4 regions of the Bradyrhizobium sp. HKCCYLRH3097 genome follow, and region 1 is predicted to be linked to each of the others. Evidence: predicted binding sites of a transcription regulator. Region 1 holds the regulator's gene; each other region holds the start of a gene.

What was found. Region 1 encodes LexA, which represses DNA repair genes until DNA is damaged. Its sites were predicted from a motif close to TGTTCNNNNTGTGTTCNG; they were not measured.
Region 2: the regulator LexA is predicted to act here: its motif matches at 2,038-2,055, upstream of ACQR0U_RS18365 (PA0069 family radical SAM protein).
Region 3: the regulator LexA is predicted to act here: its motif matches at 1,333-1,350, upstream of uvrA (excinuclease ABC subunit UvrA).
Region 4: the regulator LexA is predicted to act here: its motif matches at 1,905-1,922, upstream of ACQR0U_RS03595 (DNA recombination protein RmuC).

What each region holds. Positions count from the first base shown of each region.
Region 1 covers NZ_JBNPTX010000012.1:133,902-137,097, reverse strand. Annotated here, with positions in the region: gene ACQR0U_RS25750 (molybdopterin molybdotransferase MoeA) at 129-1,340, shown strand; gene lexA (transcriptional repressor LexA) at 1,546-2,244, shown strand; gene ACQR0U_RS25740 (hypothetical protein) at 2,519-2,959, shown strand; gene ACQR0U_RS25735 (hypothetical protein) at 3,127-3,196, shown strand, end outside.
Region 2 covers NZ_JBNPTX010000007.1:73,100-76,295, reverse strand. Annotated here, with positions in the region: gene ACQR0U_RS18375 (ribonuclease HII) at 1-293, opposite strand, end outside; gene ACQR0U_RS18370 (VOC family protein) at 369-818, opposite strand; gene ACQR0U_RS18365 (PA0069 family radical SAM protein) at 838-2,016, opposite strand; gene ACQR0U_RS18360 (phosphoketolase family protein) at 2,208-3,196, shown strand, end outside.
Region 3 covers NZ_JBNPTX010000002.1:8,754-11,949, reverse strand. Annotated here, with positions in the region: gene ACQR0U_RS05755 (outer membrane protein) at 1-227, shown strand, start outside; gene ACQR0U_RS05750 (outer membrane protein) at 521-1,165, shown strand; gene uvrA (excinuclease ABC subunit UvrA) at 1,442-3,196, shown strand, end outside.
Region 4 covers NZ_JBNPTX010000001.1:797,285-800,480, reverse strand. Annotated here, with positions in the region: gene truA (tRNA pseudouridine(38-40) synthase TruA) at 1-58, opposite strand, end outside; gene fmt (methionyl-tRNA formyltransferase) at 179-1,114, opposite strand; gene def (peptide deformylase) at 1,256-1,783, opposite strand; gene ACQR0U_RS03595 (DNA recombination protein RmuC) at 1,953-3,188, shown strand.

The sequences.
Region 1 (3,196 bases):
GCGCCCCGGGCACGGCCCACAGCAGACGGTCGGAACGCAGGGAGCCGGCCTAGGCCCTTGGCCGCGCCGTGCGCGTTCGGTTAGAAGGCGATTCATTCGATCTGCCGTCTCCGTCCGAAGGAACTCCCATGGCCCTGATGCCGGTGTCTGATGCGTTGTCCGCCGTGCTCGCCGGCGCCGAGCCGCTGGCCGAGGAGCAGGTCGGGCTGGACGAAGCGTTTCACCGCATCCTGGCGCGGGACCTCGCGGCGCTGCGGACGCAGCCGCCCGAGGCGATGTCGGCGATGGACGGCTATGCCGTGCGCGCGGCGGACGCCGCCCAGGCCAAGGCGCGGCTGAAGGTCATCGGGGAGGTCGCGGCGGGGCGGCCGTTCGATCGCGTGGTTGGACCCGGCGAGGCGGCGCGGATCTTCACCGGTGGCGTTGTTCCGGAGGGCGCGGACGCGGTGGTGATCCAGGAGGACACGATCGCCGAAGATGGCCACGTCGTGATCACCGAGGCCGCGATCAAGGGCCGGCATATCCGGCCGGCGGGCGTCGACTTTCACCAGGGCATGGTGCTGCTGAAGTCCGGGCGCCGGCTCAGCGACCGCGACCTGTCGCTGGCGGCCAGCATGAATCATCCGGCGCTGCCGGTGCGGCGCCGGCCGAAGGTGGCGCTGCTCGCCACCGGCGACGAGCTGGTGATGCCGGGCTCGACGCCCGGCCCGGGCCAGATCGTCTATTCCAACGGCTACGCCTTGCGGGCGCTGGTGCGCAACGAGGGCGGGACCCCGATCGATCTCGGCATCGCCGCGGATACGATGGAGGCGACGATCGCCGGCATCCGCCGGGCCCGAGAGGCCAAGGCCGACATCTTGATCACGACCGGCGGCGCCTCGGTCGGCGATCACGACCTGGTCAAGCAGGCGCTCGAAGCCGAGGGCGTCGAGATGGCGTTCTGGAAGATCGCGATGCGGCCGGGCAAGCCGATGATGCACGGACGGCTCGGCGACATCAGGGTGATCGGACTGCCCGGCAATCCGGTGTCGTCCTATGTCTGCGCCCTCCTGTTCCTGGTGCCGCTGATTCGGCGGCTGCTCGGCCGCGACGAGGCCGTGATGCCGCGCGAGACCGCCCTGCTCGGCCGCGAGCTCGGGCCGAACGATTCGCGCGAGGACTATCTGCGGGCGCGGCTCGAAGAGCGCGCCGACGGCACGCTGATCGCCACCCCGGTGAGCCAGCAGGATTCGTCGCTGCTCGGCAATCTCGCGCTCTCGCAGGCTGTGGTGATCCGGCCGGCGTTTGCGCCGAAGGCGCCTGCCGGCAGCCCGTGCGAGATCCTGCGCCTGCCGAATTGAGCCGCTTCCCCGGTAAAGCCCGGTCTGTTCATCATATTTTTAGGATTGCGGAACACACATCGAACATATAGTGTCCGTTCATGATTTGTTTTTAGTATGTTGCGGGCGACGCGATGACGGTCCGACTCCAGGGCGCTCTCAGCCGGTTTGTGCGCGAGGCGCAGCTCTTGGACTCGGACGACAACAAACCGGGGACCAGGTCGAGATGCTGACGCGCAAACAGTACGAACTTCTGCGGTTCATCAACGAGCGGCTCAAGGAAGCCGGCGTGCCGCCGTCCTTCGACGAGATGAAGGATGCGCTCGATCTGCGCTCGAAGTCCGGCATTCATCGCCTGATCACGGCGCTCGAGGAGCGCGGCTTCATCCGCCGGCTGCCCAACCGCGCCCGCGCGATCGAGGTGATCAAGCTGCCCGAGCTGTCACAGGCCGCCAACAACCGCCGCGGCTTCACCCCATCGGTGATCGAGGGCAATCTCGGCAAGGTGCGCACCAGCACTCCCGCGCTGGACGATGGCGAGCGCCCCGTCGCAGTGCCGGTGATGGGCCGCATCGCCGCCGGTACTCCGATCGAGGCGCTACAGACGCGCAGCCACACCATCAGCGTGCCTGCCGACATGCTCGGCAACGGCGATCACTATGCGCTCGAGGTGCGCGGCGACTCCATGGTCGATGCCGGCATCCTCGACGGCGACATGGCGCTGATCCAACGCAACGAGACCGCCGACACCGGCGACATCGTGGTGGCGCTGATCGACGATGAGGAAGCGACGTTGAAGCGCTTCCGCCGCCGCGGCGCATCGATCGCGCTGGAGCCGGCCAACACCGCCTACGAGGTACGCATCCTGCCGCCGAACCGGGTGAAGATCCAAGGCAAGCTGGTCGGGCTGTACCGCAAGTACTGATCGCGAATGGGATCGGTCGATGGGCGGCGGGCGCACGCGCTTTCGCCGCCGATCGGAGGCTGCCCAGCAAAATACGTCACGCGCGAATGCACCTCATGATGTGCAGCGCGGCATGCTCAAACGCTTGTGATCGGCTGCGGGCACACGCGATGCAGATCAGCGCAGAATTGCCGCGAAGCGCGCGCTAACATCACCATCGATGTCCACTCTGATAGAGGCCTGCGCCTGTCCGGGGGGAGCGTGGGTCGGCTATCTCTCAACGAGGAGCGATCCGATGTGTGACTACAGCCTCCATGCGGTTGCGTCCCGTCCCGCCAAGGTCGGCGAGACGTTGATCTCGATGATCTTCCGTGGCACCGCCACCCGCGGCTTCGCGCTGGAGAGCGAGCCGACCGTCGCAGTCTGCATGCTGCCCGGCACCGAGTTGGCCTTCGCCGAGGACGTCCGCTACGACAGCCGCTGGCTCTGGACCCGGACGATCCGCGAGCGCGTCGCAAAGTTCAACAGCATCGAGACTCACATTCCCGATCGCCATCACGACGCGATCGAATTCGCCGATGGCCGCCACGTGCTGGTGACCCAGCTCTGCGAGGGCCAGCGCGTCACCGTGCTGCAATTGCCGGTCAGCAAGCAGCCGGCGGAGCGACGCCCGGACATCGCCGAGGACGTGCCGCCTTCGCAGGCCACACCGATTCGCCGCATCAGCATCACCTGAGGGGTCTCCGCATCGGCATTTCTCTCGGTCGTGAGCGAGCTTTCGACCGTGGGAGATTTGGGTTCTGCAAGCGCAAAGTCCTCTCGGGCGAACCTCACGCCCCGGCATCGCATCGGATAGGAACGACATCCCTCGGCCGCCATGATGTGCCGGGGGAGCCTGCTGCCGTGGTCAACAAGATCGATTGGAACAAGGCCGCCGGGATCACCGAGCCCGGCTGCAATATGCTTGTGTTCG
Region 2 (3,196 bases), on a different contig from region 1:
GCGGGATCGAGAATCACGGCCGCGGCGACCACCGGACCGGCCAGCGGCCCCCGTCCCGCCTCGTCGCAACCGGCGACCGGCCAGATGCCCTGCTTGAGCAGCGCTCGCTCCCGCCGGAAGCTCGGCGGCGCCACCGCGATGACGCCCTTGCCGAGCTTGGCGGCCGACCTGCCGGCAGCATTCGTGGCAACAGGCTTGGTTGCGGCCTTTGCAGGTGCGCTCTTCGCCACGGCGCCGCTCGTCGCCTTCGCCCTGCCCGGCTTTTTCGATTGGTCGCGAATCATGGCGGGCATGGTGCGAAACGGCCCGCGGCGGCGCAACCCCGAACGGACCTCATTCCCCGCTATTCGCCCCTTGCCCGCGACCGACTACGCCGGCAGATGCACTCGATCATCCTTGCCGACATCAATCCCCGGCGCGATCACCACTTCCCAGACATGACCGTCCGGATCGGAGAAGTAGCCGCTGTAACCGCCATAGTCGGTTCGTTGCGCCGGCTTCAGCAGCATCGCGCCTTTCTCCACCGCCGACGCGAGCGCCGCATCGACCTCGGCCTCCGAGCGGCAGTTCCATGCCAGCGTCACGCCGCGGAATGCCTGGGGGCGCGGTGCGTCCGGCACGCCCGCATCATCGGCGAGCGCGCCCCACGGGTACAGCGCCAGCACCGTCCCGCCGGTCTCGAAGAATGCCACGGCCTCTCCGGTCGCGCGGAATTTTCGGGCGAAGCCGAGCGACGTATAGAAGGCGATGCTCCGCCGCATCTCGGATACACCGAGTGTGATGACGGTGAACCGCGGAACGCTCGCTTGTGCGCTCATCAACTGCTCTCCGCACGCTTCAGAACAGGCTGAGTTGCTGCCCGCCGCCCTTCGGCCGGACGAAATGATCGGTCGTCAACTTGGTCCGGCGCTTGTTCAGGCCGAGCTTTTCGCAGGCGATCTCGAAGCGGCGGCCGATCATCCAGGCCATCGGGCCCGTCCCCTTCATTCGCGTGCCCCATTGCGAGTCGTAATCGCGGCCGCCGCGCATGTCGCGGATCAGGGTGAAGACGTGGCGGTAGCGGTCCGGATAATGCTCGAGCAACCACTCGCGGAACAGGTCGCGCACCTCCAGCGGCAGGCGCAGCAGCACATAGGCCGCCTCCTTGACGCCGGCATGGGCGGCGGCATCGAGGATGCGCTCGATCTCGCTGTCGTTCAGCGCCGGGATCACCGGCGCCACCATCACCGTGGTCGGAATGCCGGCCCTCGACAGCGCCTGCAGCGCCTCCAGCCGCTTCGACGGTGTCGAGGCCCGCGGCTCCATGGTGCGCGCCAGCTTCGGATCCAGCGTGGTCACGGAGATCGCGACCTTCGCCAGGTTCCTCTTGGCCATCCGCGCCAGGATGTCGGCATCACGCATCACCAGCGCCGACTTGGTCACGATCCCGACGGGATGGCCAACCTTTTCCAGCACCTCGAGGATGCCGCGCATGATCTTCCGCTCGCGCTCGATCGGCTGATAGGGATCGGTGTTGGTTCCGATCGCGATCATCCGCGGCTCGTAGCCGCTGGCCGCGAGCTCCTTTTCCACGAGCGCGGGCGCATCCGGCTTCACGAACAGCTTGGATTCGAAGTCGAGACCAGGCGACAGCCCGAGAAACGCATGGGTCGGCCGCGCGAAGCAGTAGACACAGCCATGCTCGCAGCCGCGATATGGGTTGATCGAGCGATCGAAACCGATGTCCGGCGAGTCGTTGCGGGTGATGACCTTGCGCGAGGTATCGGTCGCGACCGTGGTCTTGAACGGCGGCAAATCCTCGAGACTCTGCCATCCATCGTCGAAGACGACGCGAGCCTCCGCTTCGTAGCGGCCGCTCGCATTGGATTGTGCACCCCGGCCGCGGCGCCGCCCCCGTTCGATGGCGACCGCGAGTTCGGGGAAGTCGTTTTCCGGGTCAGATGAAGGCGCGCCCACCGGCTCGGAGGGCACCGGGACCGGCGGGCGCTTGAGGGCATGTGAAGATGCTCGGCTCATGGCCAAGACATAGCACACAAAAAGAACAATACAAGAACAAAAGAGAACAACGTCTCGGAACGGTTCTGGAGCCCGCGCAGGGCCAACCATCACATTCCCGTTCTATCCTTCGCAGCGCACTGGAACGGAATGGTGCGGCGCTACTCTAATGCACTTCCCGCAGGCGCGAAGCGGACGGCAAGCGAGGTTCCATGAACATCACATCTTCCCATCAGACCAACACAGCCGACGATCTCGACCTGCTCGATCGCTATTGGCGCGCGGCGAACTATCTTTCGGTCGGGCAGATCTATCTGCTGGACAACCCGCTGCTGCGCGAGCCGCTGAAAGCGGAGCACGTCAAGCCGCGCCTGCTCGGCCACTGGGGGACGACGCCCGGACTGAATTTCATCTACGCCCATCTCAATCGCGCCATCCAGGCGCAGGATCTCGACGTCATCTACGTGTGCGGTCCCGGCCATGGCGGCCCCGGCATGGTCGCCAACACCTATCTCGAAGGCAGCTACAGCGAGATCTATCCGGACATCACGCGCGATGCCGATGGCCTGCGCAAGCTGTTCCGGCAGTTCTCCTTCCCCGGCGGCATTCCGAGCCATGCCGCGCCCGAGACGCCGGGCTCGATCCATGAAGGCGGCGAGCTCGGCTACGCGCTGGTCCACGCCTATGGTGCGGCGTTCGACAATCCCGATCTGATCGTGGCCTGCGTGGTCGGCGACGGCGAAGCCGAGACCGGGCCCCTCGCCGCATCCTGGCATTCGAACAAGTTCCTGAACCCGGCCCATGACGGCGCGGTGCTGCCGATTTTGCATCTCAACGGCTACAAGATCGCCAATCCGACCGTGCTCGGCCGCATGGGCGATGCCGAGATCAAATGCCTGTTCGAAGGTTACGGCTACGAGCCGCTGTTCGTCGAAGGCGCGGAGCCGAAGGCGATGCATCGCCAGATGGCGGACGCGCTCGATGTCGCGCTCGCGAGCATCCGCTCGATCCAGCAGAATGCGCGTCAGCCGGATGCAACGATCCAACGGCCGCGCTGGCCGATGATCGTGCTGCGCAGCCCGAAGGGCTGGACCGGGCCGAAGGAGGTCGACGGCCTCAAGGTCGAAGGCTTCTGGCGCGCCCATCAGGTGCCGATCACCAATCCGCGCGGCAAGCCCGAGCATCTCGCGCTGCTCGAAGC
Region 3 (3,196 bases), on a different contig from region 1:
TCAGCCAGAACACCACCCGCTGGGGCTATACGGTCGGCGCCGGCGCCGAATACATGTTCGCGCCGAACTGGTCGGCCAAGCTCGAGTACAACTATCTCGACTTCGGCAAGAGCACGATCCAGTACAGCGCTGCGGCGCTCAACCGCTCCGAGTGGAAGGACACCGTTCACACGGTCAAGGCCGGCCTCAGCTACCACTTCGGCGGCCCGGTCATCGCAAAGTACTGATGCCTGCAAACCGACAGGTTCCGAGAAGGGCCGGCGAAAGCCGGCCTTTTTTGTTGCCCTGATGCCACCTTGCCGGCTCGCCACACCCGGAACCAAGTAATTGAGTGACATAGGCTTTCTGGAACTTGGCCGTAAAAACGCGGTTTGGGCGCGAGTGTGTCTTCAGGGTGACGGTAATCCGTACGGAACCGGGCTATAGGAACCTCGTCAACTTGAACGGGTGAGTCTGTTTCGTGCGTAAGCTTATCGGTGCGATGCGGACTTCGAGGAATAAAAATAAACTGGAGACTGGAATGAAGAAGATCCTGCTCGCGACCGTGGCCTTGGCCGCCCTGGCCGCTCCCGCTGCCGCCGCTGATCTTGCCGCGCGCCCGACCTACACCAAGGCCCCGGTTGCTGCGCCGGTGCTGACCTGGACCGGCTTCTACATCGGTGCCATGGGCGGCTACGCCAACGAGAACGCTGACTTCGCGGCTATGAAGGGCGGCTTCGCCGGCGGCACCGTCGGCTACAACTGGCAGCAGGGTGCTGTCGTGTTCGGCCTCGAGGCCGACGCCGCTTGGGCCGACATCAACGCAAACGTCGGCGCGCTCGGTGTCAACGCCGAGTCCAAGATCCGCGACTGGGGCACTGTCCGCGGCCGCATCGGCTACGCCTTCGGCCCGACCCTGCTGTACGCGACCGGTGGTTACGCCTGGGCCGACAACCGCATCTCGCTGACGGCCCCCGGCTTCGCCGCTGCCGACAGCAAGATCCACTCCGGCTGGACCGTCGGCGCTGGCGTCGAGTACATGTTCGCCCCGAACTGGTCGCTGAAGGGCGAGTACCTCTACAAGAGCTTCGGTGGCGAGAACTACACCTTCACCGGCCTTGGCACGCTCACGACCGGCACCCTCAACGTGCATTCCGGTCAGGTCGGCATCAACTACCACTTCTAAGTTTTTGCCTCCGGGCCAACGCACACAGCCTCCGCTCTGCCAGAGCGGAGGCTTTTTCTTTGTGGGATCGTGCACAAACCAGGACGGAACCGGCAGCCTCCTGCCAGTCGCTGCCATTCCCTGAGCGCATTGTTGATGATTCGCTGACGGCACTGGAAATCCAGCTCCGTTCTTCCTACGTTCCGACCATACCTTTTCCCCCTGGCGTCCGATGGCCGGCTTCCGGCGAAACGCGCCTGCAACGATGGCGCGACTCTGCGCCGTGGGACGATCGTCATGGATGAAGTGCTCAAGGCCAAGCAGCGCGCGCAAGCCAACCAGTCGAGCCTGCGGGCCATCACCATCCGCGGCGCCCGCGAGCACAATCTGAAAAACATCGACGTCGAGATCCCGCGCGACAGGCTCGTCGTGTTCACCGGGCTGTCCGGCTCCGGCAAGTCCTCGCTCGCTTTCGATACGATCTACGCCGAGGGTCAGCGCCGCTACGTCGAATCGCTGTCGGCCTATGCCCGCCAGTTCCTGGAGATGATGCAGAAGCCGGACGTCGACCAGATCGACGGCCTGTCGCCGGCGATCTCGATCGAGCAGAAGACGACCTCGAAGAACCCGCGCTCGACAGTCGGCACCGTCACCGAGATCTACGACTACATGCGCCTGCTGTGGGCGCGCGTCGGCGTGCCCTACTCCCCGGCGACCGGCCTGCCGATCGAAAGCCAGACCGTCTCGCAGATGGTCGACCGCGTGCTGGCGATGCCCGAGGGCACCCGCCTCTATCTGCTGGCGCCGGTCGTGCGCGGCCGCAAGGGCGAGTACAAGAAGGAGCTCGCCGAATATCTCAAGAAGGGCTTTCAGCGCGTCAAGATCGACGGCACCTTCCATGAGCTCGCCGAGGCGCCGACGCTCGACAAGAAGTTCCCGCACGATATCGACGTCGTCGTCGACCGCATCGTCGTGCGCCCCGACATCGGCCAGCGTCTCGCAGAAAGCTTCGAGACTGCGCTGAAGCTCGCCGAAGGCCTGGCCGTCATCGAGTTCGCAGACGCTCCCGCCTCGGCCGCGCCGGCGGAGGAGAAGGAAAAAAAGAAAACCGCAAAGATCCACGACAAGAGCGGGCCCGAGCGCATCCTGTTCTCGGAGAAGTTCGCCTGCCCGGTCTCCGGCTTCACGATCCCCGAGATCGAGCCGCGGCTGTTCTCGTTCAACAACCCCTACGGCGCCTGCCCGGAATGCGGCGGCCTGGGGGTCGAGCAGCACGTCGATGCCGACCTCGTCATTCCCGACAAGGACGTCACCCTGCGCAAGGGCGCGATCGCGCCCTGGGCCAAGTCGTCGTCGCCCTATTACCTGCAGACCCTGACCGCGCTCGGCAAGTTCTACAAGTTCACGCTGGACACCAAGTGGAAGGATCTGCCGAAGAAGACGCAGAACGCGCTGCTGCACGGCTCCGGCGACGACGAGATCAAGTTCACCTATGAGGACGGCGTCCGCGCCTACGACACCAAGAAGCCGTTCGAGGGCGTCATCACCAACATCGAGCGCCGCTTCCGCGAGACCGAGAGCGAATGGGCGCGCGAGGAGCTCGGCAAATACTTCAACGACGTGCCCTGCGCCGGCTGCAAGGGTTTTCGGCTGAAGCCCGAGGCGCTGTGCGTCAAGGTCGGCGGCAAGCACATCGGCGAGATCAGCGACCTCTCCGTCAAGGCGGCCGGCGAGTGGTTCGCCGAGGTGCCGAAGCAGCTCAATGCGCAGCAGACCGAGATCGCCACCCGCATCCTGAAGGAGATCCGCGACCGCCTCACCTTCCTGCTCGACGTCGGCCTGAACTACCTGACCCTGGCGCGCTCCTCCGGCACGCTGTCCGGCGGCGAGAGCCAGCGCATCCGCCTGGCGTCGCAGATCGGCTCGGGGCTGACGGGCGTGCTCTACGTGCTCGACGAGCCGTCGATCGGCCTGCACCAGCGCGACAATGCCCGCCTGCTCGACACGCTGAAGCGGCTGCGCGACCTCGGCAACACCGTCATCGTCGTCGAA
Region 4 (3,196 bases), on a different contig from region 1:
GCTGCCAGCCGCAGAACGGCGCGCCGTCATATTCGATGGTGAGCTTGTAGCGGGGCATTCGGTCTATTGCTGCCGTCATCGCCCGCGCAGGCGGGCGATCCAGTATTCGCCGACGTCTCGGCGCGACAATGCACGTCTCGGCGTACTGGATACCCCGCTTTCGCGGGGTATGACAGCGTTACGAAAAACGAGCACCGCGATTCAATGGGGTGCCGCGCAGGAAATCCGCGGCCTTCATCGGGCCCTTGCCGGCGCGCTGCAGCTCGGTGATGCGGATCGCGCCGTCGGCGCAGGCGATGGTGAGCTGGTCATCCAGAACAGTGCCGGGCGCGCCCGCGCCGCCGGCCTGCTCACAGCGCAGCATCTTCAGCCGTACCGCCTCGCCATCGAGCACGACCTCGCTCCAGGCGCCGGGAAATGGCGACAGGCCGTGGATGTGCCGCAGCACCGCATGCGCCGGCTTCGTCCAATCGATCCGCGCCTCCGCCTTCTCGATCTTGGCGGCGTAGGTGACGCCCTCCTCGGCCTGCTTCGTCAACGTCAGCCCGCCGCGCTCCAGCGCCGCCATCGCGCGCACCATCAGGTCGGCACCGATCCGCGAGAGGCGATCGTGCAGATCGGACGCCGTCATCGCGTCGGTGATGGGCAGACGCTCGGCCATCGCAACGTCGCCAGTGTCGAGACCGACATCCATCTTCATGACCATCACGCCGCTTTCAGCGTCCCCTGCCATGATGGCACGGTTGATCGGCGCGGCGCCGCGCCAGCGTGGCAGCAACGAGGCGTGGAGGTTGTAGCAGCCGAGTTTCGGTGCATCGAGAATCGCCTGCGGCAGGATCATGCCATAGGCGACGACAACGGCGACATCGGCCTCATGGGCGCGGAACGCAGCCAGCGCGTCCTCGGTCTTCAGCGTCTTCGGCGTGAGCACGGGAATGCCGAGCCGGCGCGCCTCGGTCTCGATCGGCGTCGGCACCAGCGCCAGGCCGCGGCGGCCGCCGGGCTTCGGCGCGCGCGTATAGACCGCCGCGATCTCGTGGCCGTGGCCGGCAAGTTCGAGCAGGGTCGGCACGGCGAAATCCGGCGTGCCCATGAAGATCAGGCGAAGCGGCATCTGGTGGAAGATCCTGCATTGCCGAATCCTCCGCGTCATGGCCGGGCTTGTCCCGGTCATCCACGTCGAGCTGCCTGTAACGCGCGGCTCGACGTAGATGCCCGGGTCAAGCCCGGGCATGACGGAGGAGAGAGTTGATCGTTACTCGCTGGCGCGCTTGGCGGCCTTGGCGAACTTCTTCATCACGCGGTCGCGCTTGAGCTTCGACAGATAGTCGATGAACAGCACGCCGTTGAGATGGTCGATCTCGTGCTGGATGCAGGTGGCGTAGAGCCCCTCGGCATCCTCCTCGCGAACCAGCCCGTCGAGATCGGTGAAGCGCACGCGCACGCGCGCCGGCCGCTCGACCTCCTCGTAATATTCGGGGATCGACAGGCAGCCTTCCTCGTAGACCGACAGCTCGTCCGACTTGGCAACGATCTCCGGATTGATGAAGACGCGCGGCTCGCGCTTGCCTTCGCCGTTCGCGTCGGGCTTGGCCAGATCCATGGTGATGACGCGCAGCGGCTGCGCGACCTGAATCGCTGCGAGCCCGATGCCCGGCGCGTCGTACATGGTCTGAAACATGTCGTCGACCAGCTGCCGGATCTCCGGCGTGACCTTCTCGACCGGCTTGGACACCAGCCGCAACTGCCGGTCCGGCAGAATGATGATTTCTCTTAGGGACATGGCGCGCGATTTAAGCCGCGGAACCGGCGCGGTCAATGTGATGGCTCGCAGTTAAGACTTCGCTAACCATGAATTTCAATGCCTCGTTAACCATGATTCTTAACCTGGCCTTAACCATAAATGTTCTCTCTTCGTTCGCGAGCTTGTGCGAATCGGATAGACGGGCGTGATGACCGCCGCCAGCCAGTCCCTCAATCCTGTCGTCATCATGATCGGCGACCTTCCGGTCCGCGCCAGCGATGCGCTGATCGGATTTGGCGTGCTGGTGGTGCTGCTGCTCGTGATGATCGTGGCGGCCGTGGTGCGTTCCGGCCGGCGCGGCGCCGAGCTCGCGGCCCAGCAGGCGATGCGCAGCGATGAGATCGAACAACGGTTCAGCGAGATGATCCGCGTCCAGAGCGAGGCCTCCGGCCGGGTCGACGCGATGGCGCAGCTGCTCGCCGGCCGGCAGGTTGATCTTGCCCGCAGCGTCAACGAGCGGCTCGATGCGGTGACTCATCGCGTCGGACAGTCGATGGAGCAGAGTACGCGCCACACCATGGATAGTCTGCGCGTGCTGCACGAGCGGCTCGGCATCATCGACAATGCCCACCGTGATCTCAGCGAGCTGACGACCCAGGTCACGACCCTGCGCGACGTCCTCGCCAACAAGCAGTCGCGCGGCGCGTTCGGCCAGGCGCGGATGGAGGCGATCGTGCAGGACGGACTGCCGAAAGGCAGTTACGCGTTCCAGTACACGCTCGCCAGCGGCAAGCGGCCGGACTGCGTCGTGTTCCTGCCCGACGCGCGACCGCTGTGCATCGACGCCAAGTTTCCGTTGGAAGCCGTGACCGCGCTGCATGATGCGGAGACGGACGAGGAGAAGCGCACCGCGGCACAGCGCCTGCGTACCGACGTGCTGCGTCACGTCAACGACATCGCGGAGAAATATCTGGTGGTCGGCGAGACGCAGGACACCGCGCTGATGTTCGTGCCGTCGGAATCGGTCTATGCCGAGATCCATGATGGCTTCGACGACGTCATCCAGAAAGCGTATCGCGCGCGCGTCGTGCTGGTGTCGCCGTCGCTGCTGATGCTCGCGATCCAGGTCATGCAGCAGATCATGAAGGACGCACGCATCCGCGACGCCGCCGACCAGATCCGCAACGAGGTGATCCATCTCGGGGACGATCTCGGCCGCCTGCGCGAGCGCGTGCTCAAGCTGCAGAAGCATTTCGGCGATGTCGGCGAGGACATCCGCCAGATCCTCATCTCGGCCGACAAGATCGAGAAGCGCGCCGCGCGGATCGAGGAGCTCGACTTCAGCAAACAGGACACGCCGGTGGAGTCGCCACGCATCGCGCCAGCTACGGGCACCGCGCCGGATTTGTTTCCGCTGGCGGGACGCGTGCAGGCGGGGGAGTGATTGGGCAG